3 regions of the Staphylococcus piscifermentans genome follow, and region 3 is predicted to be linked to each of the others. Evidence: a T-box and tRNA genes for the amino acid it is inferred to sense, from the RefSeq annotation. Region 3 holds a T-box; the other regions hold tRNA genes.
The links. The T-box of region 3 lies ahead of CKV71_RS06285 (valine--tRNA ligase). A T-box ahead of a tRNA ligase gene usually reads a tRNA of that ligase, here a tRNA-Val.

Region 1: it has a tRNA-Val gene. The T-box ahead of CKV71_RS06285 (valine--tRNA ligase) is inferred to sense a tRNA for this amino acid. The anticodon was not compared.
Region 2: it has a tRNA-Val gene. The T-box ahead of CKV71_RS06285 (valine--tRNA ligase) is inferred to sense a tRNA for this amino acid. The anticodon was not compared.

Annotation. Positions count from the first base shown of each region.
Region 1 covers NZ_LT906447.1:951,963-962,258, forward strand. Annotated here, with positions in the region: rRNA gene CKV71_RS04170 (16S ribosomal RNA) at 1-346, shown strand, start outside; rRNA gene CKV71_RS04175 (23S ribosomal RNA) at 590-3,514, shown strand; rRNA gene rrf (5S ribosomal RNA) at 3,583-3,697, shown strand; tRNA gene CKV71_RS04185 (tRNA-Asn) at 3,709-3,783, shown strand; tRNA gene CKV71_RS04190 (tRNA-Glu) at 3,787-3,858, shown strand; tRNA gene CKV71_RS04195 (tRNA-Val) at 3,869-3,944, shown strand; tRNA gene CKV71_RS04200 (tRNA-Tyr) at 3,968-4,051, shown strand; tRNA gene CKV71_RS04205 (tRNA-Gln) at 4,059-4,133, shown strand; tRNA gene CKV71_RS04210 (tRNA-Lys) at 4,137-4,209, shown strand; gene cdaA (diadenylate cyclase CdaA) at 4,398-5,204, shown strand; gene CKV71_RS04220 (CdaR family protein) at 5,206-6,138, shown strand; gene glmM (phosphoglucosamine mutase) at 6,169-7,524, shown strand; gene CKV71_RS04230 (MgtC/SapB family protein) at 7,702-8,376, opposite strand; gene glmS (glutamine--fructose-6-phosphate transaminase (isomerizing)) at 9,126-10,296, shown strand, end outside.
Region 2 covers NZ_LT906447.1:2,450,807-2,461,102, forward strand. Annotated here, with positions in the region: rRNA gene CKV71_RS11515 (16S ribosomal RNA) at 161-1,712, opposite strand; tRNA gene CKV71_RS11520 (tRNA-Ala) at 1,837-1,912, opposite strand; tRNA gene CKV71_RS11525 (tRNA-Pro) at 1,934-2,007, opposite strand; tRNA gene CKV71_RS11530 (tRNA-Arg) at 2,042-2,118, opposite strand; tRNA gene CKV71_RS11535 (tRNA-Leu) at 2,130-2,218, opposite strand; tRNA gene CKV71_RS11540 (tRNA-Gly) at 2,226-2,300, opposite strand; tRNA gene CKV71_RS11545 (tRNA-Lys) at 2,330-2,402, opposite strand; tRNA gene CKV71_RS11550 (tRNA-Thr) at 2,415-2,490, opposite strand; tRNA gene CKV71_RS11555 (tRNA-Val) at 2,498-2,573, opposite strand; rRNA gene rrf (5S ribosomal RNA) at 2,584-2,698, opposite strand; gene lysS (lysine--tRNA ligase) at 3,261-4,757, opposite strand; gene CKV71_RS11570 (RNA-guided endonuclease InsQ/TnpB family protein) at 4,956-6,065, opposite strand; gene CKV71_RS12450 (hypothetical protein) at 6,114-6,278, opposite strand; gene dusB (tRNA dihydrouridine synthase DusB) at 6,365-7,360, opposite strand; gene folK (2-amino-4-hydroxy-6-hydroxymethyldihydropteridine diphosphokinase) at 7,384-7,866, opposite strand; gene folB (dihydroneopterin aldolase) at 7,859-8,233, opposite strand; gene folP (dihydropteroate synthase) at 8,233-9,015, opposite strand; gene cysK (cysteine synthase A) at 9,170-10,105, opposite strand.
Region 3 covers NZ_LT906447.1:1,351,622-1,361,917, forward strand. Annotated here, with positions in the region: gene hemL (glutamate-1-semialdehyde 2,1-aminomutase) at 1-792, shown strand, start outside; gene CKV71_RS06260 (AbrB family transcriptional regulator) at 939-2,015, shown strand; gene pcp (pyroglutamyl-peptidase I) at 2,096-2,737, opposite strand; gene CKV71_RS06270 (DUF979 domain-containing protein) at 2,760-3,686, opposite strand; gene CKV71_RS06275 (DUF969 domain-containing protein) at 3,683-4,381, opposite strand; gene CKV71_RS06280 (DNA-3-methyladenine glycosylase I) at 4,507-5,067, opposite strand; T-box leader at 5,126-5,340, shown strand; gene CKV71_RS06285 (valine--tRNA ligase) at 5,379-8,009, shown strand; gene CKV71_RS06290 (bifunctional folylpolyglutamate synthase/dihydrofolate synthase) at 8,021-9,289, shown strand; partial or broken gene CKV71_RS12790 (prepilin peptidase) at 9,502-9,741, shown strand; gene CKV71_RS12670 (hypothetical protein) at 10,044-10,181, opposite strand; gene radC (RadC family protein) at 10,223-10,296, shown strand, end outside.

The sequences.
Region 1 (10,296 bases), 400 kb from region 3:
ATCATCATGCCCCTTATGATTTGGGCTACACACGTGCTACAATGGACAGTACAAAGGGCAGCGAAACCGCGAGGTCAAGCAAATCCCATAAAGCTGTTCTCAGTTCGGATTGTAGTCTGCAACTCGACTACATGAAGCTGGAATCGCTAGTAATCGTAGATCAGCATGCTACGGTGAATACGTTCCCGGGTCTTGTACACACCGCCCGTCACACCACGAGAGTTCGTAACACCCGAAGCCGGTGGAGTAACCTTTTAGGAGCTAGCCGTCGAAGGTGGGACGAATGATTGGGGTGAAGTCGTAACAAGGTAGCCGTATCGGAAGGTGCGGCTGGATCACCTCCTTTCTAAGGATATATACGGAACAGTTTCAACAGAAACTGACGGAATAACGTGACATATTGTATTCAGTTTTGAATGCTCATCCGAGTATTCATGATTGTACATTGAAAACTAGATAAGTAAGTAAAAATAGATTTTACCAAGCAAAACCGAGTGAATTAGAGTTTTAAAAGCTTTATTCATTTAAATGAATCGCTAGTAATCGATTTGCCTACGGCAAAGAAGATTACTCACATAATTAATAACGTGATTAAGTTATTAAGGGCGCACGGTGGATGCCTTGGCACTAGAAGCTGATGAAGGACGTTACTAACGACGATATGCTTTGGGTAGCTGTAAGTAAGCGTTGATCCAGAGATTTCCGAATGGGGGAACCCAGCACAAGTTATGTTGTGTTATCGACATGTGAATACATAGCATGTCCGAAGGCAGACGCGGAGAACTGAAACATCTTAGTACCCGCAGGAAGAGAAAGAAAACTCGATTCCCTGAGTAGCGGCGAGCGAAACGGGAAGAGCCCAAACCAATGAGCTTGCTCATTGGGGTTGTAGGACACTCTACACGGAGTTACAAAAGAATTGATTAGACGAATCGTACTGGAAAGTCGAACCAGAGAAGGTAAGAGTCCTGTAGTCGAAAGTCAATTCTCTCCTGAGTGGATCCTGAGTACGACGGAGCACGTGAAATTCCGTCGGAATCCGGGAGGACCATCTCCCAAGGCTAAATACTCTCTAGTGACCGATAGTGAACCAGTACCGTGAGGGAAAGGTGAAAAGTACCCCGGAAGGGGAGTGAAAGAGAACTTGAAACCGTGTGCTTACAAGTAGTCAGAGCCCGTTAATGGGTGATGGCGTGCCTTTTGTAGAATGAACCGGCGAGTTACGATCTGATGCAAGGTTAAGCAGCGAATGCGGAGCCGCAGCGAAAGCGAGTCTGAACAGGGCGTTGAGTATTTGGTCGTAGACCCGAAACCAGGTGATCTACCCTTGGTCAGGTTGAAGTTCAGGTAACACTGAATGGAGGACCGAACCGACTTACGTTGAAAAGTGAGCGGATGAACTGAGGGTAGCGGAGAAATTCCAATCGAACCTGGAGATAGCTGGTTCTCTCCGAAATAGCTTTAGGGCTAGCCTCAAGTGATGATTGTTGGAGGTAGAGCACTGTTTGGACGAGGGGCCCCTCTCGGGTTACCGAATTCAGACAAACTCCGAATGCCAATCAATTTAACTTGGGAGTCAGAACGTGGGTGATAAGGTCCATGTTCGAAAGGGAAACAGCCCAGACCACCAGCTAAGGTCCCAAAATATATGTTAAGTGGCAAAGGATGTGGTATTGCCCAGACAACTAGGATGTTGGCTTAGAAGCAGCCATCATTTAAAGAGTGCGTAATAGCTCACTAGTCGAGTGACACTGCGCCGAAAATGTACCGGGGCTAAACATATTACCGAAGCTGTGGACTGTCCTTCGGACAGTGGTAGGAGAGCGTTCTAAGGGCGTCGAAGCATGATCGCAAGGACATGTGGAGCGCTTAGAAGTGAGAATGCCGGTGTGAGTAGCGAAAGATGGGTGAGAATCCCATCCACCGATTGACTAAGGTTTCCAGAGGAAGGCTCGTCCGCTCTGGGTTAGTCGGGTCCTAAGCCGAGGCCGACAGGCGTAGGCGATGGATAACAGGTTGATATTCCTGTACCGCCAATAATCGTTTTAAGCGATGGGGGGACACAGTAGGATAGGCGAAGCGTGCTGTTGGAGTGCACGTCCAAGCAGTAAGACTGAATGGTAGGCAAATCCGCCATTCACAAGGTCAAGCTGTGATGGGGAGAGGAAGCATGTTTTCCTCGAGTCGTTGATTTCACACTGTCGAGAAAAGCCTCTAGCTAGAGATTTGGCGCCCGTACCGCAAACCGACACAGGTAGTCAAGATGAGAATTCTAAGGTGAGCGAGAGAACTCTCGTTAAGGAACTCGGCAAAATGACCCCGTAACTTCGGGAGAAGGGGTGCTCTTTAGGGTTCACGCTCTGAAGAGCCGCAGTGAATAGGCCCAAGCGACTGTTTATCAAAAACACAGGTCTCTGCTAAACCGTAAGGTGATGTATAGGGGCTGACGCCTGCCCGGTGCTGGAAGGTTAAGAGGAGTGGTTAGCTTCTGCGAAGCTACGAATCGAAGCCCCAGTAAACGGCGGCCGTAACTATAACGGTCCTAAGGTAGCGAAATTCCTTGTCGGGTAAGTTCCGACCCGCACGAAAGGCGTAACGATTTGGGCACTGTCTCAACGAGAGACTCGGTGAAATCATAGTACCTGTGAAGATGCAGGTTACCCGCGACAGGACGGAAAGACCCCGTGGAGCTTTACTGTAGCCTGATATTGAAATTCGGCACAGCTTGTACAGGATAGGTAGGAGCCTTGGAAACGTGAGCGCCAGCTTACGTGGAGGCGTTGGTGGGATACTACCCTAGCTGTGTTGGATTTCTAACCCGCGCCATTGATCATGGCGGGAGACAGTGTCAGGCGGGCAGTTTGACTGGGGCGGTCGCCTCCTAAAGTGTAACGGAGGCGCTCAAAGGTTCCCTCAGAATGGTTGGAAATCATTCATAGAGTGTAAAGGCATAAGGGAGCTTGACTGCGAGACCTACAAGTCGAGCAGGGTCGAAAGACGGACTTAGTGATCCGGTGGTTCCGCATGGAAGGGCCATCGCTCAACGGATAAAAGCTACCCCGGGGATAACAGGCTTATCTCCCCCAAGAGTTCACATCGACGGGGAGGTTTGGCACCTCGATGTCGGCTCATCGCATCCTGGGGCTGTAGTCGGTCCCAAGGGTTGGGCTGTTCGCCCATTAAAGCGGTACGCGAGCTGGGTTCAGAACGTCGTGAGACAGTTCGGTCCCTATCCGTCGTGGGCGCAGGAAATTTGAGAGGAGCTGTCCTTAGTACGAGAGGACCGGGATGGACATACCTCTGGTGTACCAGTTGTCGTGCCAACGGCATCGCTGGGTAGCTATGTATGGACGGGATAAGTGCTGAAAGCATCTAAGCATGAAGCCCCCCTCAAGATGAGATTTCCCAACTTCGGTTATAAGATCCCTCAAAGATGATGAGGTTAATAGGTTCGGGGTGGAAGCATAGCGATATGTGGAGCTGACGAATACTAATCGATCGAAGACTTAATCCAATTTCAAGTTTTGATTGGTAGATTGATTTTACTTACTATCTAGTTTTGAATGTATAAGCATTCTATTGTCTGGTGACAATGGCAAAGAGGTCACACCTGTTCCCATGCCGAACACAGAAGTTAAGCTCTTTAGCGCCGATGGTAGTCGGACTTACGTTCCGCAAGAGTAGGACGTTGCCAGGCAATACTATTATTCCACAGTAGCTCAGTGGTAGAGCTATCGGCTGTTAACCGATCGGTCGTAGGTTCGAGTCCTACCTGTGGAGCCATATGGCCCCGTGGTCAAGCGGTTAAGACACCGCCCTTTCACGGCGGTAACACGGGTTCGAGTCCCGTCGGGGTCATTTACATATTGGAGAATTAGCTCAGCTGGGAGAGCATCTGCCTTACAAGCAGAGGGTCGGCGGTTCGAACCCGTCATTCTCCACCATCTTATTGAATTAAATACATGCTGGAGGGGTAGCGAAGTGGCTAAACGCGGCGGACTGTAAATCCGCTCCTTCGGGTTCGGCAGTTCGAATCTGCCCCCCTCCACCATCTTTATTGGGCTATAGCCAAGCGGTAAGGCAACGGACTTTGACTCCGTCACTCACTGGTTCGAATCCAGTTAGCCCAGCCATTAGAGCCATTAGCTCAGTTGGTAGAGCATCTGACTTTTAATCAGAGGGTCAGAGGTTCGAATCCTCTATGGCTCACTCTTAGCACTCTTTTTTAAGAGTGCTTTTTTTATGTTTTTTTTTAAAGAAGTAAAATTAATAATTATCTATTATGTATTTTCATTCAAGGCTATCGTTACTTTTATGATATAATTTGATTGTATGATGGCTGTTTATCAACTTGATAAAATAGTTTTCATTGTAATTAGGTTACCGGAGGAGATGCTATGAATTTTGGCAGCTTTTTTGAAAATTTTAACACGGTAAAGTTAATAACTAGTGTATTAGATTTAGTCATCGTCTGGTACGTGATTTATCTTCTAATCACGGTATTTAAAGGTACAAAAGCTATTCAACTCCTCAAAGGAATCATTGTTATTGTAATTGGTCGATGGGTAAGTGCAGCTTTAGATTTGACTACAACGGCTCGCTTGTTCGACATGGTTATTCAATGGGGATTCTTGGCAATCATTGTAATCTTCCAACCAGAAATCCGTCGTGCTTTAGAACAGTTGGGACGAGGGAATTTATTCCGTCGCTATACTGCTAGTTCTTCAGCTGATCAGCAAAAGTTGATTAAATCAGTTTCTGGTGCTGTACAATATATGGCTAAGAGACGTATTGGTGCCTTAATTGTTTTTGAGAAGAAAACAGGGTTACAAGATTATATCGAAACAGGTATCCCAATGGATTCTGATATCTCACAAGAATTGTTAACTAACGTTTTCATTCCGAATACACCATTACATGATGGCGCAATGATTATTCAAGGTACTAAAATAGCAAGTGCAGCTTGTTATTTACCGCTCTCTGACAGTTCTAAGATTTCGAAAAGCTTAGGTACAAGACACCGAGCGGCTGTTGGTATTTCAGAAGTATCGGATGCATTTACTGCGGTAGTATCAGAAGAAACAGGTTCTATTTCTATAACCTTTGATGGAAAACTCCGTAAAGACATTTCATTAGAAGTCTTTGAAGAATTATTAGCTGAACATTGGTTTGATACCAGACTTCAAAAGAAAGGTGTGAATTAGAATGTTTGAGAACAAATGGGGGTTACGTTTTGTAGCATTTGTCTTAGCATTAGCCTTCTTTTTAACTGTGAATAATGTCTTTGGTAATATTTTCAGTTCTTCAGCGTTAACTCAAAGTACAACGCGAACAATACAAAATGTGCCAGTAGAAGCTACATATAATAGTAAAGAATTATACGCATCTGGCATACCTGAAAATGTAGATGTCCAATTAAAGGGTTCACAATCTAAAGTTTTAAAAGCACAACAGTCTGACGATATTAAAGTGGAACTAGATTTGACTAAAACAAAGCTAGGGAAACATAAAGTCGACTATGTTATTAAAGGATTGGACAAGGATGTTGAAGGTACTGTTAATCCTAAACAGGCTAATGTCAATCTAGAGAAAAAGATCACTAGAGAAATGACTGTTCAAGCTGATGTGAGCAATAAGGACATTAATTCAGATTACAAAATTGCAAATGAATATGTTTCTCCCCATAAAGTCAAAGTAATTGGCGGCGAACATCAAGTGGATGATATTGCGTATTTGAAAGCAACTTTCAAAGATAATACTAATGTTAGCCAAGATACGACAGACACTGGAGAAATTGTAGCCTTTGATAAAAATTTGAATAAAATCGATGTTATAACTAAACCGAGCAATGTTAATATAACTGTAGAACTGAAGCCATATAGCAAAAAAGTAGATATTAAGAAAAAAGTGATTGGTAAAGCAAACTCGAATATAAAAGCGAGTGATATTGATTTATCAAAGCAACAAGTTGAAATCTTTGGAAACAGAGAAGACTTAAGTGATATCAATGAAATTACAGGTGAAATCAATCTTTCTGATTTCGATAATTCTGATGAAGCACCTGTAAAATTGAATATTCCTGACAAAGTGACAAATACAAATTCAAGTGATATCAATGCATATTTATCGACACACTAAAATTTTTAGCAATAAAAGGAGAAATTTGAAATGGGCAAATATTTTGGGACTGACGGTGTAAGAGGCGTAGCAAATAAAGAACTTACGCCTGAACTTGCTTTCAAATTAGGAAGATATGGAGGTTATGTTTTAGCACATAATGAAGATAAAAAACATCCGCAAGTACTCGTTGGACGTGATACACGAGTTTCTGGCGAAATGTTGGAATCTGCGCTTATTGCAGGACTAATTTCTATCGGTGCCGAAGTAATGAGATTAGGTGTTATTTCTACACCTGGTGTTGCTTATCTAACTAAAGAAATGGATGCAGAACTAGGAGTAATGATTTCTGCTTCACATAACCCAGTTGCGGATAATGGTATTAAATTCTTTGGATCAGATGGATTTAAATTATCTGACGATCAAGAAAGTGAAATTGAAGCATTATTGGATGAAGCAAATCCTGACTTACCTCGTCCAGTGGGTAATGAAATTGTACATTACTCTGATTACTTTGAAGGTGCTCAAAAATATTTAAGTTATATTAAATCAACAGTGGATGTTAATTTAGATGGACTTAAAATTGCATTGGACGGCGCAAATGGTTCTACTTCACAACTTGCTCCATTTTTATTTGGAGATTTAGAAGCAGATACAGAAGTGATAGGCTGCAGCCCAGATGGTTACAATATCAATGACGGCGTAGGTTCGACGCATCCTGAAGCATTAGCGAAAACAGTAGTAGAAACAGAAAGTGACTTTGGTTTAGCCTTTGACGGTGACGGAGATCGCTTAATTGCTGTAGATGAAAAAGGAAACATTGTAGATGGTGACCAAATTATGTTTATTATTGGGCAAGAAATGGCTAAAAACCAAGAACTCAATGATAATATGATTGTTTCTACAGTAATGAGCAACCTTGGATTCTATAAAGCATTAGAAGCTGAAGGTATTCAATCCAATAAAACTAAAGTTGGCGATCGTTATGTTGTAGAAGAAATGCGCAAAGGTAATTATAACCTTGGTGGCGAACAATCCGGTCATATTGTATTAATGGATTACAATACGACAGGTGATGGATTGCTTACAGGCGTACAATTAGCTGCAGTAATCAAATTAACAGGAAAATCATTAAGTGAGCTTGCAGGACAAATGAAAAAATATCCTCAATCATTGATTAATGTACGTGTTACTGATAAACATGGCGTTACAGATAACGCAGATGTTAAAGCAGAAATGGACCGTGTAGAAGCTGATATGAATGGAGAAGGACGTATCTTAGTTCGTCCATCAGGCACTGAACCATTAGTGCGTGTCATGGTAGAAGCAGCTACAGATGAAAAGGCTCAAAATTATGCACAGCAAATTGCTGATGTAGTAGAAGAAAAAATGGGCTTAGATCAATAAAGTAATATAAAAATAGCAGGAGCTGGGACAAAATAATGTCTCAGCTCCTGCTATTTAGATTGGCAGTAGCTATCTGAATAGAAAATGTGCTTGTTCTAAGCTTTTTCCTATTTTCGTTAGTCTTGCATAACGGGGTAATGAAATAATTTTAATCAATGTTATTTCTGCCCCGATTTTCTATCTCACCATTTGGATTTCATCGTGTTGTATTAAATCTTCTAATAATCTATTGTGTTCAAATGAACGTCTAATTGAAACTTTGCCAATCACATTCATTGTAATGGTATCTTTATCAATTTTAAGGATATGAATTTGTATATTTTTCACATGGTGATATAAAAATATTTTCGTAATTTTATTTTGGATATCTTGGGAGTAATCTGCTTGAATATGCACTTTGATAGATTCACTTAATCGAATAGATTTAAAGAGCATATCTTCTCTGAACACATATTGGATAATCACTATTAAGATAGTAGAAACGATACCGATAAAATAGAGACCAGAACCTAATGCCATTCCGATACCTGATGTTATCCAAATACCTGCTGCTGTAGTTAGCCCATTGACATTTTGATTTCTGATTAGGATGGTACCTGCACCAATAAAACTAATTCCGCTTACAACTTGAGCACCAATACGTGAAGGATCCAGGCTGATATTAGTTTCATGTAGAATATCGTTGAATCCGTATTTAGAGATGATTAGAAAGAGGGCAGAAGCTGCAGCAACAAGTATATGTGTTCTTATACCTGCTGATTTCAATCGCACTGTCCTCTCATATCCTATTGTAGCGCCGCATATAGCCGAAATAAAAATACGTAAAAATAAATCTAATTGAAACATCATCATTATCGTTTTCCCCTTGTTCTCTCTTCTCTATAAATAATATATACCACTTATGGAAAAAAATAGACTGGCAACTCACGTTTATTTGTGAATTGCCAGTTTTAAATTTTATTTTAGAGTTGGTTGTAAACAGTTTTGTTATAATCAGATATTTTATTCTGAATAAAATTCATGGGAAATATCTAACTTCTAACAAAAATGGCAAATTATTTGTAATAATCATAGTTGTAAGCGTATTCACTTTAAGTAAATGTTTGCAATTATGAAAACAAACATTGTACAATGATTTATATTACGTACAAAGGAGGGCAGAGGTAACAAATTATAATTATAGCGCCCGTACAACTTAAGCGAAGAAAGCAGCGATTTATAACTTAAAGCAGAAGTCATAATAGCTTTGAAGCGGATGTTGTAGACGAGGAAGACAGTGATCGATTATCGGCGGATGCTGTCTCGGATGAGGTCATTCGTAAATTTACAAAGCAAAACACGGAGGCGACTCGGTGCACAAAGTTTGTAAATAGACCGACGTTTATATTTTTTTATTTTTTTATATTTTTTGAAGCGGAACTCAAATACAAGGGGATAGTACGCCTTTTTTAAGCGATTGGTGTGAGCAATTACTTTCAAGGTGTTAATTTTTGATGTGTTGCTATTGAATAAGTGAGAAGATTTAATTAGATAACTAAAAAAAGAAAATATTCCCCTGTCAAAAGGGTTACCGCAATTTTAAAATGCGGAGGAATTTTATTATGTGTGGAATCGTAGGATATATTGGGAAAGATAATGCTAAAGAAATTTTACTTAAAGGTTTAGAGAAATTAGAATATAGAGGTTATGATTCAGCTGGTATTGCATTAGAAAATAAAAACGGTGTTACAGTTTTTAAAGAAAAAGGTCGTATTGCAGATTTAAGAAACCTTGCTGATGATAGTGACGTAGACGGTACATTAGGAATTGGACATACTCGTTGGGCGACACACGGTGTGCCTAATCATGAGAACTCTCATCCTCATCAATCTGCATCTAAACGCTTTACTTTAGTGCATAACGGAGTAATTGAGAACTATGAAGAATTGCGCGATGAATATTTACCGAATGTAAAATTCTTATCAGAAACAGATACTGAAGTTATCGTACAATTAATTGAACATTTTTCAGATAAAGGTCTTTCAACAGAAGAAGCATTCGTGGAAGTTGTGAAATTGTTGCATGGTTCTTATGCTTTAGCTTTATTAGACGAAGAAGATAAAGATACAATTTATGTAGCTAAAAATAAATCACCATTATTAATTGGTGTAGGCGATGAATTTAACGTTGTAGCATCTGATGCTTTAGCAATGTTGCAAGTTACAAATGAATATAAAGAAATTCAAGACCACGAGATTGTTATCGTTAAACGTGATGAAGTTGTGATCAAAGATTTAGACGGCAATGTTCAAGACCGTGATACTTATACAGCTGAAATTGATGCCGCTGATGCTGAAAAAGGTGTTTATGATCATTATATGCTTAAAGAAATTCATGAACAGCCAGCTGTAATGCGTCGTATTATTCAAGAATACCAAGACGAAGAAGGTAACTTGAAAATGGATGATGCTATTATTGACGAAGTTGCAAAAGCAGACCGTATCTACATTATTGCAGCAGGTACAAGTTACCATGCCGGTTTAGTAGGTAAAGAATTTATTGAAAAATGGGCAGGCGTACCAACTGAAGTACATGTAGCTTCTGAGTTTGTATATAATACACCGCTTCTTTCTGAAAAACCATTGTTCATCTATATTTCACAATCAGGTGAAACTGCAGACAGCCGTGCTGTATTAGTAGAAATGAAAAAACGCGGTCATAAATCTCTTACAGTTACAAACGTACCAGGCTCAACATTATCACGTGAAGCAGATCACACGTTGTTATTACATG
Region 2 (10,296 bases), 1.1 Mb from region 3:
CTCTAATTCACTCGGTTTTGCTTGGTAAAATCTATTTTTTACTTACTTATCTAGTTTTCAATGTACAATCATGAATACTCGTATGAGCATTCAAAACTGAATACAATATGTCACGTTATTCCGTCAGTTTCTGTTGAAACTGTTCCGTATATATCCTTAGAAAGGAGGTGATCCAGCCGCACCTTCCGATACGGCTACCTTGTTACGACTTCACCCCAATCATTCGTCCCACCTTCGACGGCTAGCTCCTAAAAGGTTACTCCACCGGCTTCGGGTGTTACGAACTCTCGTGGTGTGACGGGCGGTGTGTACAAGACCCGGGAACGTATTCACCGTAGCATGCTGATCTACGATTACTAGCGATTCCAGCTTCATGTAGTCGAGTTGCAGACTACAATCCGAACTGAGAACAGCTTTATGGGATTTGCTTGACCTCGCGGTTTCGCTGCCCTTTGTACTGTCCATTGTAGCACGTGTGTAGCCCAAATCATAAGGGGCATGATGATTTGACGTCATCCCCACCTTCCTCCGGTTTGTCACCGGCAGTCAACTTAGAGTGCCCAACTTAATGCTGGCAACTAAGCTTAAGGGTTGCGCTCGTTGCGGGACTTAACCCAACATCTCACGACACGAGCTGACGACAACCATGCACCACCTGTCACTTTGTCCCCCGAAGGGGAAGACTCTATCTCTAGAGCGGTCAAAGGATGTCAAGATTTGGTAAGGTTCTTCGCGTTGCTTCGAATTAAACCACATGCTCCACCGCTTGTGCGGGTCCCCGTCAATTCCTTTGAGTTTCAGCCTTGCGGCCGTACTCCCCAGGCGGAGTGCTTAATGCGTTAGCTGCAGCACTAAGGGGCGGAAACCCCCTAACACTTAGCACTCATCGTTTACGGCGTGGACTACCAGGGTATCTAATCCTGTTTGATCCCCACGCTTTCGCACATCAGCGTCAGTTGCAGACCAGAAAGTCGCCTTCGCCACTGGTGTTCCTCCATATCTCTGCGCATTTCACCGCTACACATGGAATTCCACTTTCCTCTTCTGCACTCAAGTTTTCCAGTTTCCAATGACCCTCCACGGTTGAGCCGTGGGCTTTCACATCAGACTTAAAAAACCGCCTACGCGCGCTTTACGCCCAATAATTCCGGATAACGCTTGCCACCTACGTATTACCGCGGCTGCTGGCACGTAGTTAGCCGTGGCTTTCTGATTAGGTACCGTCAAGGTGCGCATAGTTACCTACGCACTTATTCTTCCCTAATAACAGAGTTTTACGATCCGAAGACCTTCATCACTCACGCGGCGTTGCTCCGTCAGGCTTTCGCCCATTGCGGAAGATTCCCTACTGCTGCCTCCCGTAGGAGTCTGGACCGTGTCTCAGTTCCAGTGTGGCCGATCACCCTCTCAGGTCGGCTACGTATCGTTGCCTTGGTAAGCCGTTACCTTACCAACTAGCTAATACGGCGCGGGTCCATCTATAAGTGACAGCAAAACCATCTTTCATTGCGGAACCATGCGGTTCCGCATATTATCCGGCATTAGCCCCGGTTTCCCGGAGTTATTCCAGTCTTATAGGTAGGTTACCCACGTGTTACTCACCCGTCCGCCGCTAACGTCAGAGGAGCAAGCTCCTCGTCTGTTCGCTCGACTTGCATGTATTAGGCACGCCGCCAGCGTTCATCCTGAGCCAGGATCAAACTCTCCATAAAAGTTTATGATTTGTTTGACTAGCTCATAAAAAACTAATTTGTTTTAAAACGTCCAAGACGTTTGTTAATTGGAATTAACGTTGACATATTGTCATTCAGTTTTCAATGTTCATTTTAATATAAATGGTGGAGACTAGCGGGATCGAACCGCTGACCTCCTGCGTGCAAAGCAGGCGCTCTCCCAGCTGAGCTAAGCCCCCAATATAACAATCAAATAAGAGTCGGGAAGACAGGATTCGAACCTGCGACCCCTTGGTCCCAAACCAAGTGCTCTACCAAGCTGAGCTACTTCCCGTCATTCAATTATGTAATGGTAATAAAATTATAAATGGCGCGCCCGATAGGAGTCGAACCCATAACCTCTTGATCCGTAGTCAAACGCTCTATCCAGTTGAGCTACGGGCGCTAATATTTATATGGTGCCGAGGACCGGAATCGAACCGGTACGGTAATCACTTACCGCAGGATTTTAAGTCCTGTGCGTCTGCCAGTTCCGCCACCCCGGCAAAATAATGGAGCAGAAGACGGGATTCGAACCCGCGACCCCAACCTTGGCAAGGTTGTATTCTACCGCTGAACTACTTCTGCATTATTTTGTAAGTATAATGGAAAACTGATGAGCCATAGAGGATTCGAACCTCTGACCCTCTGATTAAAAGTCAGATGCTCTACCAACTGAGCTAATGGCTCAAAAGATTAAGATGGTGCCGGCCAGAGGACTTGAACCCCCAACCTACTGATTACAAGTCAGTTGCTCTACCAGTTGAGCTAGGCCGGCTACTAAATGGTGGAGAATGACGGGTTCGAACCGCCGACCCTCTGCTTGTAAGGCAGATGCTCTCCCAGCTGAGCTAATTCTCCGAATTATATTGCCTGGCAACGTCCTACTCTTGCGGAACGTAAGTCCGACTACCATCGGCGCTAAAGAGCTTAACTTCTGTGTTCGGCATGGGAACAGGTGTGACCTCTTTGCCATTGTCACCAGACAATGTATTGTTAATGTAGTTTTTCGTGTTTTCCACTTAAACTATATTAACTGGTTTTCTTAACATTTGCAATAGTCAATTTTACACTCAGTTAAAATCTTATTTACAAATGTGTAACGCGTTCTTTTTGACGACTCTTATATATTACTACATCTCAAAGTCTTTGTCAACACTTTTTTAGAATGTTTTTTTGAATCATTCATATTCATGCAAAAACGCTCATAAATTGTTGCTTTATTTATCAGAACAATTAACAATTATACACGCTTTAAAAATTAATGCAAGGGTTTTTCTTAAGTTTTTTGAAATTCTTTTAAGCTTTTGTAATATGCGTTTAATATCAGCACTTTGAGATGCTGAAACTAGTTTATTACCCTTCCTATAATATTAAAAGAGACCGGAATAACATCATGTTCCGGTCTCTTTCTCTTGAGTTGATAATAGCTATCTAAATAGAATGTGTATTTATTTTAGGCTTCTTTCTATTCTGGTTAGCTTTTAGAGGGAGGTAGAACAATATATTATTATTCTGCCGAACTCCCCGATCACTTTACTTCTAATTTTATTGTTTCTGGCGCATGTATGGGAATAATAACACGTCTCTGATAGATGGTGAATTAGTTAACAGCATTACAAGTCTATCAATACCAATTCCTAGTCCGCCTGTTGGAGGCATACCGTATTCCAATGCTTCAATGTAGTCTTCATCCATTTCGTGTGCTTCATCGTTGCCTTGCTCTTTCTCTTTTAATTGTGCTTCGAATCTTTCTCTTTGATCGATAGGGTCATTTAACTCTGTAAATGCGTTTGCATGTTCACGACCTACGATAAACAATTCAAAACGGTCTGTAAATCTAGGGTCTTCTGGATTTTTCTTAGCTAATGGAGAAATTTCGATTGGATGACCATAAACGAATGTTGGTTGAATAAGCGTTTCTTCAACTTTTTGTTCAAAGAACTCATTCAAGATATGTCCATAAGTCATATGATCTGTTATTTCGATATTATGTTCTTTCGCAAGTTCACGTGCTTCTTCATCAGATTTTACATCAAAGAAGTTCACACCTGTTGCTTCTTTTACAGCGTCTACAATGTGGACACGTTTCCATGGTGAATCTAAATCTACTTCGTATTCTCCATAAGGCACAACTGCTGTACCTAATACTTTTTTAGAAATGTGTCGGATAGTACCTTCTGTTAAATCCATAATATCATGGAAATCAGCATAGGCTTCATATAATTCAATCATCGTAAATTCAGGATTATGTCTTGTTGATACACCTTCGTTACGGAAGACGCGACCAATTTCATATACTTTTTCCAATCCGCCTACAATAAGACGTTTTAAGTGCAACTCAATTGCAATACGCATATATAACGTTGCATCTAATGCATTGTGATGTGTTACGAATGGGCGTGCAGCAGCACCACCTGCGATTTGGTGCATCATTGGTGTTTCAACTTCTAAGAAACCTTTATCATTTAGATAATTACGCATTTCTTGGATGATTTTACTACGGTTAATGAAAGTTTGTGTACTTTCTTGGTTTGTAATTAAATCTAAATAACGTTGGCGATAGCGTTGTTCTACGTCTTGCAAACCATGGAATTTGTCTGGTAATGGACGTAATGATTTTGATAACAATGTAAATGATTTAGCTTTAACACTAAGTTCACCTGTGTTAGTTTTGAACATTACACCTTCGATACCTACGATGTCGCCTAAATCAGCCATTTTCCAAATTGCAAATTGTTCTTCACCAACTTGGTCTTTACGCACATAAATTTGGATTTGTCCTGATAAATCTTGGATATGTGCAAAGCCCGCTTTACCTTTACCGCGTTTAGTCATTAAACGGCCAGCAATCGCTACGTGTGCTTCTGGCTCATCTTCTTTTTCATGTAATTCTTCTTTAGAAAATCGATCCCATTTTTCTTTTAATTCTTCAGCATCTGCTGTACGTTCAAAACGTTTACCGAAAGGATCAATTCCTAAATCGATTAATTCTTGTAATTTTTGACGGCGGACCTGCATTTGGTCATTCATTTCTTCTGACATTGTTACCTCTGCTACTAAAAACATATTTAAATGTCATTAGAGAGTTTCTCTTTTCAACGAGGTTGATTTCATTTGAAATCAGGTCTATGAACCTCTCCCAGAGCGTTACTTCCGATGTAGCCCACCGTAGTTTGAAACTTTGTAGATACATTTAAATTGTGTGATAATCTTTTAGCAGTTTTCCTTTCGTTATTTTTATTACACTATCACGGTGTAATCTGTTGCTTGCTTTAAATTAATACTGGCATTGATATCTCTGTCTTTAATCATTCCGCAATGAGGACAATGGTACGTTCTTTGATTCAAAGGCATGGGTTGTATGTGGCAGCAATCCGAACATATTTGACTGGAGGGATAAAATCTGTCGACTTGGCGTAATTCAATACCATAATCTTGACATTTGATTTTTAACCATTCAACAATGCAGCCGAGTCCGATCTGTTGAAAACTATTGGCCAATCTTTTGTTTCTCATCATACCTTTGATGTTCAAATTTTCAACGGTAATAAATTGCGGATTTGTGCGGACAATAGAGAGTATGCCTTTGCGTTTGATATTTCTTTTAATGTTTTTAATGCATCGGTATAATCTTTGTACTTTCAACAATTGTTTATACCAATTATGAGAGCCTTTTTTCTTTCTGGATAATTTTCGCTGCTGTCGTTTCAAAGATTTATCAAGTTTAACAATCATTTGATTTGTTTTGAAACTTCTGATTTTCACACCGGAGGGTGTGAATACAGCTTCTTTTAATCCCAAATCGATACCGATGCCTTCTGTCTGTTTGGATTTAAAAACAGGAGAAGGAGGTTGATCAACTAATACCGAGACATAATATCTGTCATATTCTTTAACAATAGTGGCAGATTTTATATTATTTGTTGGAATGTAACCTTTTTCTTTTAATTTAACCCATCCCAGCTTCGGCAATTGGATGCGATGCCGTTGTACATGGATTGTACCGATCAAATAATAGCTTCCAATGCCTGATTTCTTTTTAAACTTCGGATAACCTTGTTTATTTTTGAAAAATGTCTGATAAGCACGATGTGCATTCATAATGGATTGTTTGACGGCTTTGCTGGCACTTTGTTTAACCCAATGTTTATCCGGATGACTTGGAAGATATACATTGTTCATCCATTTGCTGAAGGCAAAACCGTTCATGTATGAGTGCCCGGTTTTATGGAAATTCTGGTTAGTCTCGATAAATTTGTTGTACATCCAACGGCATGTGCCGATAGTTTGGTTGATGGTTTGTCGTTGTCCAAAAGAAGGATTGATTTCGGTTCTAAAAGCTCTCAGCATATTTTACCACCCTCTTTTTTCAATTGACAAAAACCATAGATACAGTCGCTAAAAGTATGAATAGTTACGGTGATGTGTTAAAATTTCAAATTGATTTTGTAATGCATCAGATTGCGATGGGTTCGTATCTCGACTGTATGCTGTATATTTACGATTAGATGGTTTGGAAACAGCACTGCTTAATTTTCCAATTATTTCTTTAGTCTTATACATCATTGTCACCTCAATTGAATTATAAATATGTTTGGATATGCTTATAATCGTTTGCTTATATTTTTAGTAACAATCTTGCTCCTCCTTTAAGCTTGTTGGGTTGCTGTTGCTGCAGTTGATTCTGCCTGGAAATTCTGCAGAATATCAATCATTTCTTGTTCAGTGTTTGCTTGGTTCAATGCTTTACGGGCTTTTCCGTTCCCTTTCACGCCTTTCAAATACCAAGAAGCGTGTTTACGCATTTCCATAACACCAATCTTCTCACCTTTTAATTCTACTAGTCGACGCAAATGTAATAAAGCAATTTCTACTTTTTCTTTTACGGTAGGCTCATCCATCAATTCGCCTGTTTCTAAATAATGCACTGTACGATAAATCATCCAAGGATTTCCTAAAGCCTCGCGACCAATCATAACAGCATCTACGCCCGTTTCGTCTAACATTTTTTGTGCGAGTTCAGGGCTTGTTACATCACCATTCCCGATAACTGGAATGTTAACCGCTTCTTTCACCTGTTTGATAATATCCCAATCTGCGTGACCTTCATACATTTGGACACGTGTACGTCCATGTAATGAAATAGCTGCTGCGCCTGCACGCTCTGCTGCTTTTGCATTTTCAACAGCATAAATATGATCTTCATCCCAGCCGATACGCATTTTGCACGTCACTGGTTTGCTGACTTTTTCAGTTACAGCAGAGACCATTTCATAAATTTTATTAGGGTCTAACAACCAACGGGCGCCCGCTTCACAACGTATAATCTTATTAACGGGACATCCCATATTGATATCAATAATATCAGCAGTTGTATTTTGATCGACATAAACTGCCGCTTCTACCAATGTTTCTTTTTCTCCGCCAAAAATCTGCAAGGATAATGGACGTTCATTCTCATCAATATACAACATATTCATCGTTTTAGGATTATTAAACAAGATGGCCTTATCACTGACCATTTCAGCACATACTAATCCTGCGCCAAACTCTTTAACTGTTAATCTGAATGCAGAGTTGCAAACTCCGGCCATCGGAGCAAGCACGACTCTATTGTCGATTTCTACATCTCCAATCTTCCACATAATAACTACCTCTCAATCTTTCTCTAACGTTTATGATACTTAGTCACAGTTTCATCAGGAACTTCAATATCTTTAATCTTCGTCTGTTTCAATGGATGAATCACTTCAGGTGCAATTTCTTGCAAAGGAACCAAGACAAAGGCACGTTCTGCCATTCTAGGATGAGGAATGCTCAGTGCTTGATTTTCAATGATTTCATTACCATAAAGTAAAATATCTATATCTAATGTGCGCGGTCCCCATCGTTCCTTGCGAACACGATGTAATTGCTGTTCTATCTTCAAACCACAATCTAAAACCTCTTGCGGTGTTAAATGCGTTTCAATTTCTGCGCATAAATTAAAAAAATCAGGCTGGTCGACATAGCCGACTGGCGCTGTTTCAAAAAGTGAAGAAACTTGAGTTACTTGAATACCTGGTTGTGCATCTAATAAACGAAGTGCTTCATTCAATTGTTGTTCTCTATCTCCGACATTACTGCCTAAGCCTAAATAAACTTTAGTCATGCTCAGCATTCACCCTCGTTATTTCAATTCCCACTCCGTCATAGTGACCTGGAATAGGTGGTGTTTCTTTTGTAATTCTCACTTTAGTTTCCAATACCCGATTATAGTGTGAATTTATACGTTTTGCAATAAGCGTAGCTAAATGTTCGAGCAAATTCTTAGGTTCACCTTCCATTATCTCTTTCACGTCTGCGTAAACTTCAGCATAATTCACTGTATCTTCTACAGCATCTGAAGCTCCTGCTGCTATTAAATCTACTTTCAAAGTAATATCTACAACGAATATCTGTCCGATATCATTTTCGGCTTGCAATACTCCGTGATAACCGTAAAAGCGCATGCCATTAAGAAATATCGTATCTGCCATTATTCATTCTCCTTCAAGTAATCTATACCTTGAGCAATACGCGCATTCAGTTTAACATTATGTACTCTGACAGCTTTGACTCCCTGCATAATACCATAAGCAGTCGTAGCGGCTGTTGCTTCATCGCGGTCTTCTGGACGAGAGTCTGTTTCGATCATTTCTTTGATGAAACGTTTACGGCTCGTTGCTAATAATACAGGATACTCAGTTGCTACAAGCTCATCTAACCGATTCATTACCGTACGCTCTTCTGCTCTGCTTTTAGCGAACCCAATGCCTGGGTCAATCCAAATATTATCATGCGCAATGCCTGCTTCTTCTGCACGATTAGCTTGTTTTAATAAATACAATAACATTTCATCCATAATAGGTTCATCACGTTCGCCGTCTCCATTATGCATCAATACAATTTCTGCATTATAGCGTGCTACGGTTTCAAACATTTTAGAATCATACAAGCCTGCCCATTGATCATTAATCATGGTTGCACCAGCTTCTAAAGCTTGTTCTGCCACTTCGCTTCTGAAAGTATCCACTGAAAGTTGAACATTAAAGTCAGAAAGTGCGCGTACTACTGGAATGACACGTTCTAATTCGTCTTCTAAAGTTACCTCGCTATGTCCTGGACGAGTGGAAACGCCTCCGATATCCACAATATCGACACCTTCATCCATCATTTCTTTCACACGGGCAACAGCTGCCTCTACTGAATTATACTTTCCACCATCTGAAAAAGAATCCGGTGTGACATTCAAAATTCCCATAATCTTTGTATGTGCCATGATGACCTTCCTTTCGAAATATATGCTCTCATTATAGCAAACTTCGATTAATGACCGAATGTATTAGTTTTCAAAAATTAAATTCTTAAATAAAAAAAGCTGCCGCAGCACCCTCTGTTTTGAGTGTACTGCTGACAGCTGTATTACCGTCTGCTTATTTTTCTTCAAAAGAATACAGCGGAGTTGAAAGATAACGTTCGCCATTACTTGGCAATACAGTAACCACTGTTTTACCTTTGCCTAATTCTTTAGCTTTTTGAATTGCAGCGTGAATAGCAGCTCCTGAAGAAATACCTGCTAAGATACCTTCTTCTTTAGCAACACGACGAGAAGTTTCCATCGCAATTTCATTGCCTACTTTGATAACTTCATCATAAATTTGAGTGTCTAAAGTATCAGGAACAAATCCTGCACCTAAACCTTGTAATTTGTGTGGTCCAGGTTCTCCGCCGCTTAATACAGGTGAATCTTCTGGTTCGATTGCTACAATATCAATGTCTGGATATTGTTTTTTCAAGACTTTGCCGACACCTGTCAATGTTCCGCCTGTACCGACACCTGCTAAGAAAGCATCGATTGTTCTATCTTCGAATTGTTCTACTAATTCTGGACCAGTTGTCAATTCATGCACAAGTGGGTTTGCAGGGTTTTCGAATTGTTGAGGTTCGTAATAACCGTATTCCTCTTTTAATTCTTTAGCTTTTTTAATTGCACCTTTCATCGCTTCTGATCCAGGTGTTAATACTACTTCTGCGCCATATGCTTTTAATAAGTTACGACGTTCTATACTCATTGTTTCTGGCATTGTAAAGACCGCATTATAACCTTTTGCAGCTGCAACGAATGCTAAACCGATACCAGTGTTACCACTTGTTGGTTCTACAATTGTATCGCCTGGTTTAATTGCGCCTTCTCTTTCAGCTTTTTCAATCATTGCTAAAGCAATACGGTCTTTAACTGAGCCGCCTGGATTTTGATATTCTAATTTCACATAAACATCAGCTGCGTCTTCAGGTACTACATTGCGTAGTTTAACAACGGGTGTATCTCCAATTATTTGAACAATATTATCTACAGGTTTCTTTGCCATAAAAAAACACTCCTTTTTTAGTTAAAAAGATATTGAAAAACAAACTGTCGAGATGCAGATTTCACTATACTTAAAGCCCCATTTATCGCATCTCAATTAATATTTAATTCTATTTCAAATATACCTTAGCTATTTCATCGGATATTATTATTTTATCAGACTTGTATGACAAATCACAAGCTGATTGTCTC
Region 3 (10,296 bases):
TCTCCAGGTGTTCCTGAAGGTACAGCTAAAAGTACAATCACAGTTCCATACAATGACCTAGATGCTATCCGTAAAGCATTTGAATTATATGGCGATGATATTGCAGGAGTGATTGTAGAACCTGTAGCAGGCAATATGGGAGTAGTACCTCCGATTGAAGGCTTCTTGCAAGGTTTACGTGATATCACTAACGAATATGGTTCTCTATTGATTTTCGATGAAGTCATGACTGGCTTCAGAGTCGGCTACAATTGTGCACAAGGCTACTTTGACGTTATGCCTGATTTAACTTGTCTTGGTAAAGTTATTGGAGGCGGACTTCCTGTAGGTGCCTTTGGTGGTAAAAAAGAAATCATGGATAAAATTGCTCCTGTAGGTACGATTTACCAAGCAGGTACTTTATCAGGTAACCCACTTGCAATGACAAGCGGTTATGAAACATTAAGCCAATTAACTCCTGAAAGTTATGAATACTTTAATGAATTAGGAGATATGTTAGAAGAAGGCTTGAAAAAAGTAGCTGCCAAACATAATGTACCGATGACAGTAAACAGAGCAGGCTCTATGATTGGTTATTTCTTAAATGATGGTCCTGTTACAAACTTTGAACAAGCAAACCAAAGTGACTTAGAATTATTCAGTGAAATGTATCGTGAAATGGCAAATGAGGGTGTTTTCTTACCACCATCTCAATTTGAAGGTACATTCTTATCAACTGCTCACACTAAAGAAGATATTGAACGTACAATTGCAGCATTTGATAAAGCTTTTGAAAAAGTTGCAAATAAATAATGAATTAAAATGAATATTAAAATAATAAAAGTACATGCCGATAGGTATGTACTTTTATTATGATACAATTTAGTAACGATACGTAATGAAAAATGTTATTATTAACGTAGCAAAAGTGAAGTCAGGGCCAAAGGGTAGTGATAAAAGTGAATAAAAAATGGTTTAATAATATAATTGTATTATTATTAGCAGTAATAATCAGTTTGGTTTTTTCGGCTTTGCATATTATGTTGCCGTTTATGTTTGGACCAATTGTTGCGAGTATCATTTGTATCAGAGTCTTTAAAATGGATATTCAATGGCCATTTTGGATCAGTCAGCTTGGGTTGATTTTACTTGGGGTACAAATCGGTTCAACGTTTACAAAGACCGTTGTGAATGATATCACTCAAAACTGGTTCTCAATTGTTTTGGTCACAGTTTTACTACTAGTATTAGCTATTTTAATTGCTTATTTCTTTAAAAAGATAGCACGAGTCAACACTGAAACAGCGTTGTTAAGTGTAATTCCAGGCGCATTAAGTCAAATGTTGATTATGGCTGAAGAAGATAAAAGAGCAAATATTTTAGTTGTAAGTTTGACTCAAACTTCGCGGATTATTTTTGTGGTGATCTTAATCCCGATGCTTTCTTATTTTATGTCTAGTGGGAATTCAGAAGGCGGCGCAGCGAAAGCAGTAAAATTAAAACCGCTCAGTGAAGCACTTTCGATTTGGCAAGTTGTCTTTTTAATTATAGCGGTAGCAGTGGTTTATATTGTGATGGATAAAATTAATTTTCCTACAAAACAATTATTAGCTCCTATTGTCGTTTTAATTGCATGGAATATGGTTACCAATGCTACTTTTACTTTAGATAATTACCTTATTGCAGGCGCACAAGTTGCCTACATGATACGCATTGGTATACAAATTTCTAAATTATTGAGTGATTTAAAGGGCAGAGTTGCCGTTGCCATTGCCTTTCAAAATGTAATGTTGATTTTATGTGCGGGAATTATGGTATACTTCGTGCATTTATTAAATCATATGTCACTCAATGATTTATTCTTGGGGGCAGCTCCTGGCGGTATGAGTCAAATCGTACTGGTAGCTTTAGAAACCCATGCGGATGTGGCGATTATCTCTAGTTTCCATATCTTTAGAATTTTCTTCATCTTATTCTTAATTGCACCAGCAATTAAATACTTCTTAAATTACACAGAACGTGCTGCTAAAAAATAGGTATAGAAATATTTAGTGTAAAATTTAGAGCGTGAAACAAGGGCTTGGAACAAACTTATGTTCCAAGCCCTTGTTCTCTCTTATTGGATTTCACCTAGAGGCTCTTTGATATCGTTACTATCTTTGGATATTGCCCTGATAGCAGCTTCTAATCCTGTTACAATACTACTCAAAGCCATTGAAGGTTTATCAGGTTTATCTACAACTTGTTCTGGTATGTACGGAACATGTATAAAGCCGAATTGGATATCAGGATATTGTGTAGCTTGCAGGTATCCGAGTTGATAAAGAATATGGTTACATACGAATGTACCTGCAGTATTAGATAGTGATGCTGGAATTCCTGCGTCTTTAATTGCCTGCGTCATTTTTTTGACAGGCAAATTCGAAAAGTAAGCAGCTGCACCATCTGATTGAATAGGTACATCGATAGGCTGATTATTTTCATTGTCTGGAATACGTGCATCATCGATATTAATACCTATGCGTTCAGGTGTTAAATGGTATCGTCCACCGGCTTGACCGATTGCTAGTACTACATCGTACTTATTTTCTTTTAATATTTCATCGATTTTATCTGCAGATTTATGAAATACAGTAGGAATTTCTAATTTTGTAATTTCATGTTGAGCGATTTTTTCTGGTAATAATTTAACTGCTTCTAAAGCAGGATTTGTGGCTTCTCCACCAAAAGGATCAAAAGCTGTAACTAAAATTTTCATAGTAATTTCATCTCCTTAAATATTAAAATGCCCAAACATACATTAAAGCAATATGGATTATGATTAATAGAAATGCAACTGGAAACTGAGATTTTATAACACCAAACTCATTTTTCATCTCTAATAGCGCGACAGGCAGAGTGTTGAAATTGGCTGCCATAGGAGTAAGCAGTGTTCCGCAAAACCCGCCAGTCATTGCCAATGCACCAGCAATTGCAGGATCAGCACCTTGGGCAATTACAAATGGTATGCCAATACTGGCAGTAATCACTGTAAAAGCCGCAAAAGCATTACCCATCAACATAGTAAAAATTACCATTCCTAAAATATAAGCAGTTGCGCCGATTAAATGATTACCTTCAGGTACAAAGTGTGAAATACCTTTTGAAATTACATTACCGACACCACTAACTGTAAATAAAACACCTAAAGCAGCAAGAAATTGGGGTAATATACCTACAGTTCCGACTTGTTGCGTTAATCTGTCACTGTCATATAGAATATATTTGGATTTCGGTCGAATAATAAAATAAGCTGAAATAAGTCCAATTACTGATGCGATACCCAGACCAATTGCGCCACCTAAAGGAGTCCAATTGGAGATAACTACGGCAACTATAGCTAAAACTACGGCAGGCCAAAATAATTTGTTTTTAAATTTTCTAGCGCCTTTATCGCCCTGTTTTTCTGTTACATCTACAATATTTTTTATCTTTACTTGTTTAAATAAAGTGAGTAATCCCATACATATTATGAGTAGACCATTAATAATATTTGGTATATAGGGACCAAAAATAAAGGTAATTCCAAGTAATGTCCAAAATAGTGCAGTTCCTATTTTTTTATCTTTATTTTTAGAAAGAAGAGCACGAAAAGCAGTATAAAATAATTGTAAACCTATTAAAATATAGAAAAACTCAAGTATGACATTTAAAGTATGCTGGCTCATTTTTTATCCTCCTTACTTAAATACTTTTTGCTCAAATATCTATCTAAGAAATAATTTTTTATTCCTACAATTATTAATGTAATAATCGCAATAGGTACAGAAGCAAGAGCTAAATCGACAGCACTTGTCTTAATATGTAGTGAATTAAATGTTCCAACCATTAATAAAATTCCTGCACTACCAACAAATAAATTTTGTCCAAAAAAGTTACCATAATTTTCCATTGCTGAAGCTTCAGCTTTTAATTTTTCAACATCCTTATTTTCAATTTGTTTATCCGATAATTTATATCTTGTTTTAAGAGCTCCTTGCACCATTGGATTTATCAATGGTCTGACAAATTGTGGATGCCCGCCAATTCTGATAGATGCTAAACCAGCTATCTCTCGAATAAGCAGATATAGCGAAAGCAATCTACCACTCGTGACAGATTTAATATTACCAATCAAGTTTGCAGCCTGTTTTCTCAAACCGAATCTTTCTATTAATCCAACCATTGGCAAAGTAAGAATAAATAATGATACAAGTCTATTATCAATAAAAGCTTTTCCTAGAACTTCTAGAATTTTGAAAAAATCCATACCCGAGACTAGACCAGTCACAATTGCTGCCGTTAAAATAACAGCAATAGTATCGATTTTAAATAAGAATCCCAAGATAATAATTAAAATACCAATTAATTTAATCCATTCCATTATAGTTCCTCCTCGTATAAAAAATGAGTATAGAAGCTATAATAACATAAATAAATCTTAATTTTATGAATATTTAGAATTTATTACAAGAAAACTCTCGCTACTGGTAGCAAGAGTAAACAGAGTTAATTTTGCGAAGGCTTAAATGGACAATCTTCTAAATGAGCGTCATATAGCCCAGCTGCTTCTAAAAAAGAAAACATGGTTACAGGGCCCATGAATTTAAAACCATATTTTTTCAAATCTTTAGACATCTGTTTTGCACGCTTGTCTACCGTAATACGATCAGTAGGCGTTTTGTAGTGTAAATCAATGGGGTAAAAATCTACATAAGCCCATAAGAATTTACTAAAACTGCCATGTATTTTTTCAATTTCTAAATAACCTTTAGCTTGACTCACAATAGCTTCTAATTTTTTGCGATAATGTACAATTCCTGGAAATTCCATCAGTTTATCGATATCTTCATCCGTCATAGAAGCAATTTTTTCAGGTTCAAAATTATAGAAGGCTTCTCGGTAAGCTTCTCTTTTTTTCAAAATGGTCAACCAAGAAAGTCCTGCATGCTGAGATTCTAGAGCCATTAATTCAAAAAGCTTTCTGCTGTCATGAAGCGGATGTCCCCATTCTTTATCATGATACTCTTTATAAATTGGATCAGTTGTTCCAAAGGCGCAATCTGACATATTTTTATACCACCTCATTGACTTATTTTGTAGTTCTATTATACTATAAATAAGTAAGTGAATAATACAAATCGGGAAGAGTACACAGTCTTTCATTTTTGAAGAGAGTACATGGTTGGTGAGAATGTATAATGAAGCTGTTGAAGGTAGCCCGCTTGGATCTTTATTTGAACCTAAGTAGGATAAAGCGTAATTGAGCGTTAATCAATATAAGTGCTTCATAGTAGATGCTATGTTGAATTTAGGTGGTACCACGGAACATCCGTCCTATGTTTAGGAACGGGTGTTTTTATTTTTAAGGAGGAAATTCAATGGAAATGAAACCAAAATACAATCCGACTGAAGTAGAAGCCGGACGTTATCAAGAATGGGTTGAAAAAGGCTATTTCAGACCCAGCGGTGATAAATCAAAAGAAACTTATACAATTGTTATTCCGCCTCCGAATGTAACTGGTAAATTGCATTTAGGACATGCTTGGGATACAACTTTACAAGATATTCTGACTAGAATGAAACGTATGCAAGGATACGATACATTATATTTACCAGGTATGGACCATGCTGGTATTGCGACTCAAGCAAAAGTAGAAGCAAAATTAAATGAACAAGGTATCTCACGCCACGATATCGGCCGTGAGAAATTCCTTGAAGAAGTGTGGAGTTGGAAAGATGAGTATGCATCTTTCATTCGTCAACAATGGGCGAAATTAGGTTTAGGTTTAGATTATGACCGAGAACGTTTTACTTTGGATGATGGATTGAGTAAAGCGGTTAGAAAAGTCTTTGTAGATATGTATAACAAAGGACTGATTTACCGCGGTGAACGTATCATCAACTGGGATCCGGAAGCGCGTACTGCTTTATCTGATATTGAAGTGGTGCATGAAGACGTAGAAGGTAAATTCTATCACTTCAAATATCCGTATGCGGATGGAGAAGGTTATATTGAAATTGCGACTACACGTCCTGAAACAATGCTTGGCGATACAGCTATTGTAGTTAATCCTAATGACGAACGATACACAGACGTTATCGGTAAAAAAGTTATCTTACCAATCGTAAATCGCGAATTACCAATTCTTGCAGACGAATACGTAGATGTTGAATTCGGTAGTGGTGCGATGAAAGTAACACCTGCTCATGATCCTAATGACTTTGAAATCGGTCAAAGACACGATTTAGAATCAATTATTGTAATGGATGAAGAAGGTAAAATGAACGATAAAGCAGGTAAATATGAAGGTATGGACCGCTTCGAATGCCGAACTCAACTTGTCGAAGATTTAAAAGCACAAGATTTAGTAATTAAAATAGAAGATCATGTACATGCAGTCGGACATTCTGAAAGAACAGGTGCAGTAGTTGAACCGTATTTATCTACACAATGGTTTGTCAATATGGAACCTTTAGCTAAACAAGCTTTAGATAATCAAAAAACAGATAACCGTATTAATTTTGTTCCAGAACGTTTCGAACATACCTTTAATCAATGGATGGAAAATATTAGAGACTGGACAATTTCTCGCCAATTGTGGTGGGGCCATCAAATTCCGGCTTGGTATCATAAAGAAACTGGAGAAATCTATGTAGGTGAAACTGAACCAGAAGATGCAGAGAATTGGGTACAAGATGAAGATGTTTTAGATACTTGGTTCTCTAGTGGTTTATGGCCATTCTCAACATTAGGCTGGCCAGATGTTGAATCTGAAGATTATCAGCGCTATTATCCAACCAACGCGCTCGTGACTGGATACGATATCATTTTCTTCTGGGTAGCACGTATGATTTTCCAAGGACTTGAATTTACAGGAGAACGTCCATTTGATGATGTGCTATTACATGGATTAGTTCGTGCTGAAGACGGTCGCAAGATGAGTAAGTCATTGGGCAATGGTGTAGATCCTATGGATGTTATCAATGAATATGGCGCAGATAGCTTAAGATATTTCTTAGCAACAGGATCATCACCAGGTCATGATTTACGTTATTCAACTGAAAAAGTAGAATCTGTATGGAACTTTATCAATAAAATTTGGAACGCTGCGAGATTCAGTATTATGAATATTGGTGAAGAATTCAAATTTGAAGATATCGATTTAACTCATAATTTATCGTTAGCAGATAAATGGATATTGACACGCTTAAATGAAACGGTTAAAACAGTTACTGATTTAAGTGATCGTTATGAGTTTGGTGAAGTAGGACGTGCGTTATATAACTTTATCTGGGATGAATTCTGTGATTGGTATATTGAAATGAGTAAAATACCTATGAATGGCGAAGATGAGGCACAAAAACAAGTCACACGTTCAGTGTTAAGCTATGTGCTAGATCGCACAATGCGTATGCTTCATCCTTACATGCCTTTTGTTACTGAAGAAATTTGGCAAAACCTTCCTCATGTAGGAGAAACAATTGTAACAAGTGCGTGGCCAGAAGTAGAAGAGGAATTCATGTTTGAAGAAAGCAAACAAGCGATGCAATATGTGGTTGAAATCATTAAAGCAGTAAGACAAGCACGTTCTGAAGTGAATACACCACTATCTAAAGCCATTCCTATCTATATCAAAACTAAAGATGCTGAAATCACACAAATGTTAAATGAAAATCAACATTATCTTGAAAGATTCGGTCATCCAAGCGAGCTTGTAATTTCAACTGATATTGAAACACCTGATAAAGCTATGACTTCTGTAGTAGGTGCAGGGGAAGTTATTTTACCATTAGAAGGCTTAATTGATATGGATAAAGAAATTGCACGCTTGGAAAAAGAACTTGATAAATGGCAGAGTGAACTAGATCGTGTAGACAAAAAGTTGTCTAATGAAAACTTTGTTAATAAAGCTCCAGAAAAAATCATCAATGAAGAAAAAGCGAAAAAGCAAGATTATCAAGAAAAATACGATAGCGTAAAAGCTAGAATTGAACAATTAAAAGCATAGGAGTCCTGATTATGAATTACCTAGACAGCTTATATTGGATACATGAAAGAGATAAATTCGGTATTAAACCAGGTACTAAACGTATGGAATGGATGTTGCATCGTTTAGGACATCCTGAAAATAATATCAATGGTATCCATGTTGGGGGAACAAATGGCAAAGGTTCAACTGTTGCTTATTTGCGCTCAGCCTTAGTTGAGAATGGTTATGATGTCGGTACTTTCACTTCACCATATATCGAAACCTTTAATGAACGTATTAGTTTAAATGGTGAACCCGTCAGCAATGACGTCATTGTAGAATTAGTATCACGTGTCAAGCCAGTAAGCGAGGAATTAGAAGCAGAAACAGAATATGGTACTGCTACTGAATTTGAAATCATTACCACTATGATGTTTTTATACTTTGGAGAAATCAGACCAGTAGATTTCGTTGTAATAGAAGCAGGTTTAGGAATTAAAAATGATTCTACAAATGTATTTGCACCTATTATGTCTGTTATTACCAGCATTGGTTTAGATCATACAGATTTATTAGGGTCAACTTATGGCGATATTGCAAAAGATAAGGGCGATATCATTAAACATCACGTACCTTTTGTTTATGCTGTTAAAAATGAAGATGCCTTAAAGTATTTCCGTGAGTATGCAGAAAAACAAGATGCACCAGCATTTGAACTAGATCGAGATATATCAATCGTTTCTGAAGATGATGAATTTATCTATAGATTTAAAGATTATGAACTTGAAAACATCGCATTAGATATGTTGGGTGAACATCAAAAAGAAAATGCAGCACTTGCTATTACTGCGCTAATTATTTTGTTTGAACAAGGGCAAATAGAACTAGATTTCAATAAAATGATTAATGCAATGGAAAAAGTAAGTTGGACAGGCAGAATCGAGAGAGTCAAAGAAGAACCTTTAATGGTGATAGATGGAGCACATAATAATGAAAGTGTAGCAGCATTGGTGAGTACAATCAAAAATTATTATGACAAAGATAATGTAGATATTTTATTTTCAGCTGTAAGCGGTAAACCGATAGCACATATGCTAGAGAAATTAAAAACGATTTCTAATCATATCTATATTACTGATTTCGATTTTCATAGAGCAAAGCCTAAAGAAGAAATTGCTGCAGAAGCGGAAACATTTACACCAGAACTTATCGATGATTATGTTGATTTTGTAGAAAATTATCAAGGCAACGCTTTGATAATTACAGGTAGTCTTTATTTTATCAGTGAAGTAAAAGCGAAAATAGATTTCAATAAATAAAAGAAGAGTTGGAGCATAAACATGTTTTGTGCTTCAACTTTTTTATGTGTTATTAATTCAGATTTTAATGCTAACTACATGTAGAAAATGCAAAATTTAAGGATAATCGAGTCATATTTTAAAAAAATGATAAAGTAATAAAAATAATTGATTGTTTACTTGAATGGAGCTATAATACTTGCATGACACTAACAGAAGGGGGCAGATAGTATTTGTCCATCACTATTTTAAGTTGCTATTGTATTATTTTAGAAAGCTTTCTCTTGCAATTTTGTCACGTTAAGCAGTTAAACTTTACTTATTTAACACGTCGCTCAAAATGTGAGAGTTGTAAACATGTTCTTAATCATTTCGATTTAATCCCTGTTATTAGTTTTTTATGGCTGCGTGGCAGATGTCGCTATTGCAACTGTAAAATTCCAGTCATCCATTTAATAGGAGAACTTCTAGCTTGGATCCCAATACCTCTAATCTCCTTTCAACTTATCCACTTAAAAGCAAGCTTATTTATAGCCATTTATCTTTTGTTACTAGCGGCTGCACTGTACGACTACAAAACTTTCTCTATACCAATCCACTTTTTAATTATTTTTACAATAACTGTTTTAGCTTTATCCAATCATATTTATTATAATCAAATCCCAATTATCCTCTTGCTGCATTTCTTATATATAATCTCAAGCAGTTCTATAGGTTATGGTGATATTGCTATATTTTCTCTTCTAGCTATAGTAATACCATTTCCATTATTTCTTTATATATTTTGCTGTACATTTATTTTCGCAGGTTTTTTAGCAATCATTTTAATGTCTATCTCAAAAAAGAAAATCGCTAAAATCCCTCTTATTCCATTTATTTTTCTAGCTTTTTTATTCACCTCAATTTTCCACACTTACTTAATTCAATATTTTTACATTTAGGAGATAAATTTAAATGATGATTAAACATTTACCAGATAATGATAAACCGCGAGAAAAGCTCATTGCGAAAGGTGCAATAAATTTAGC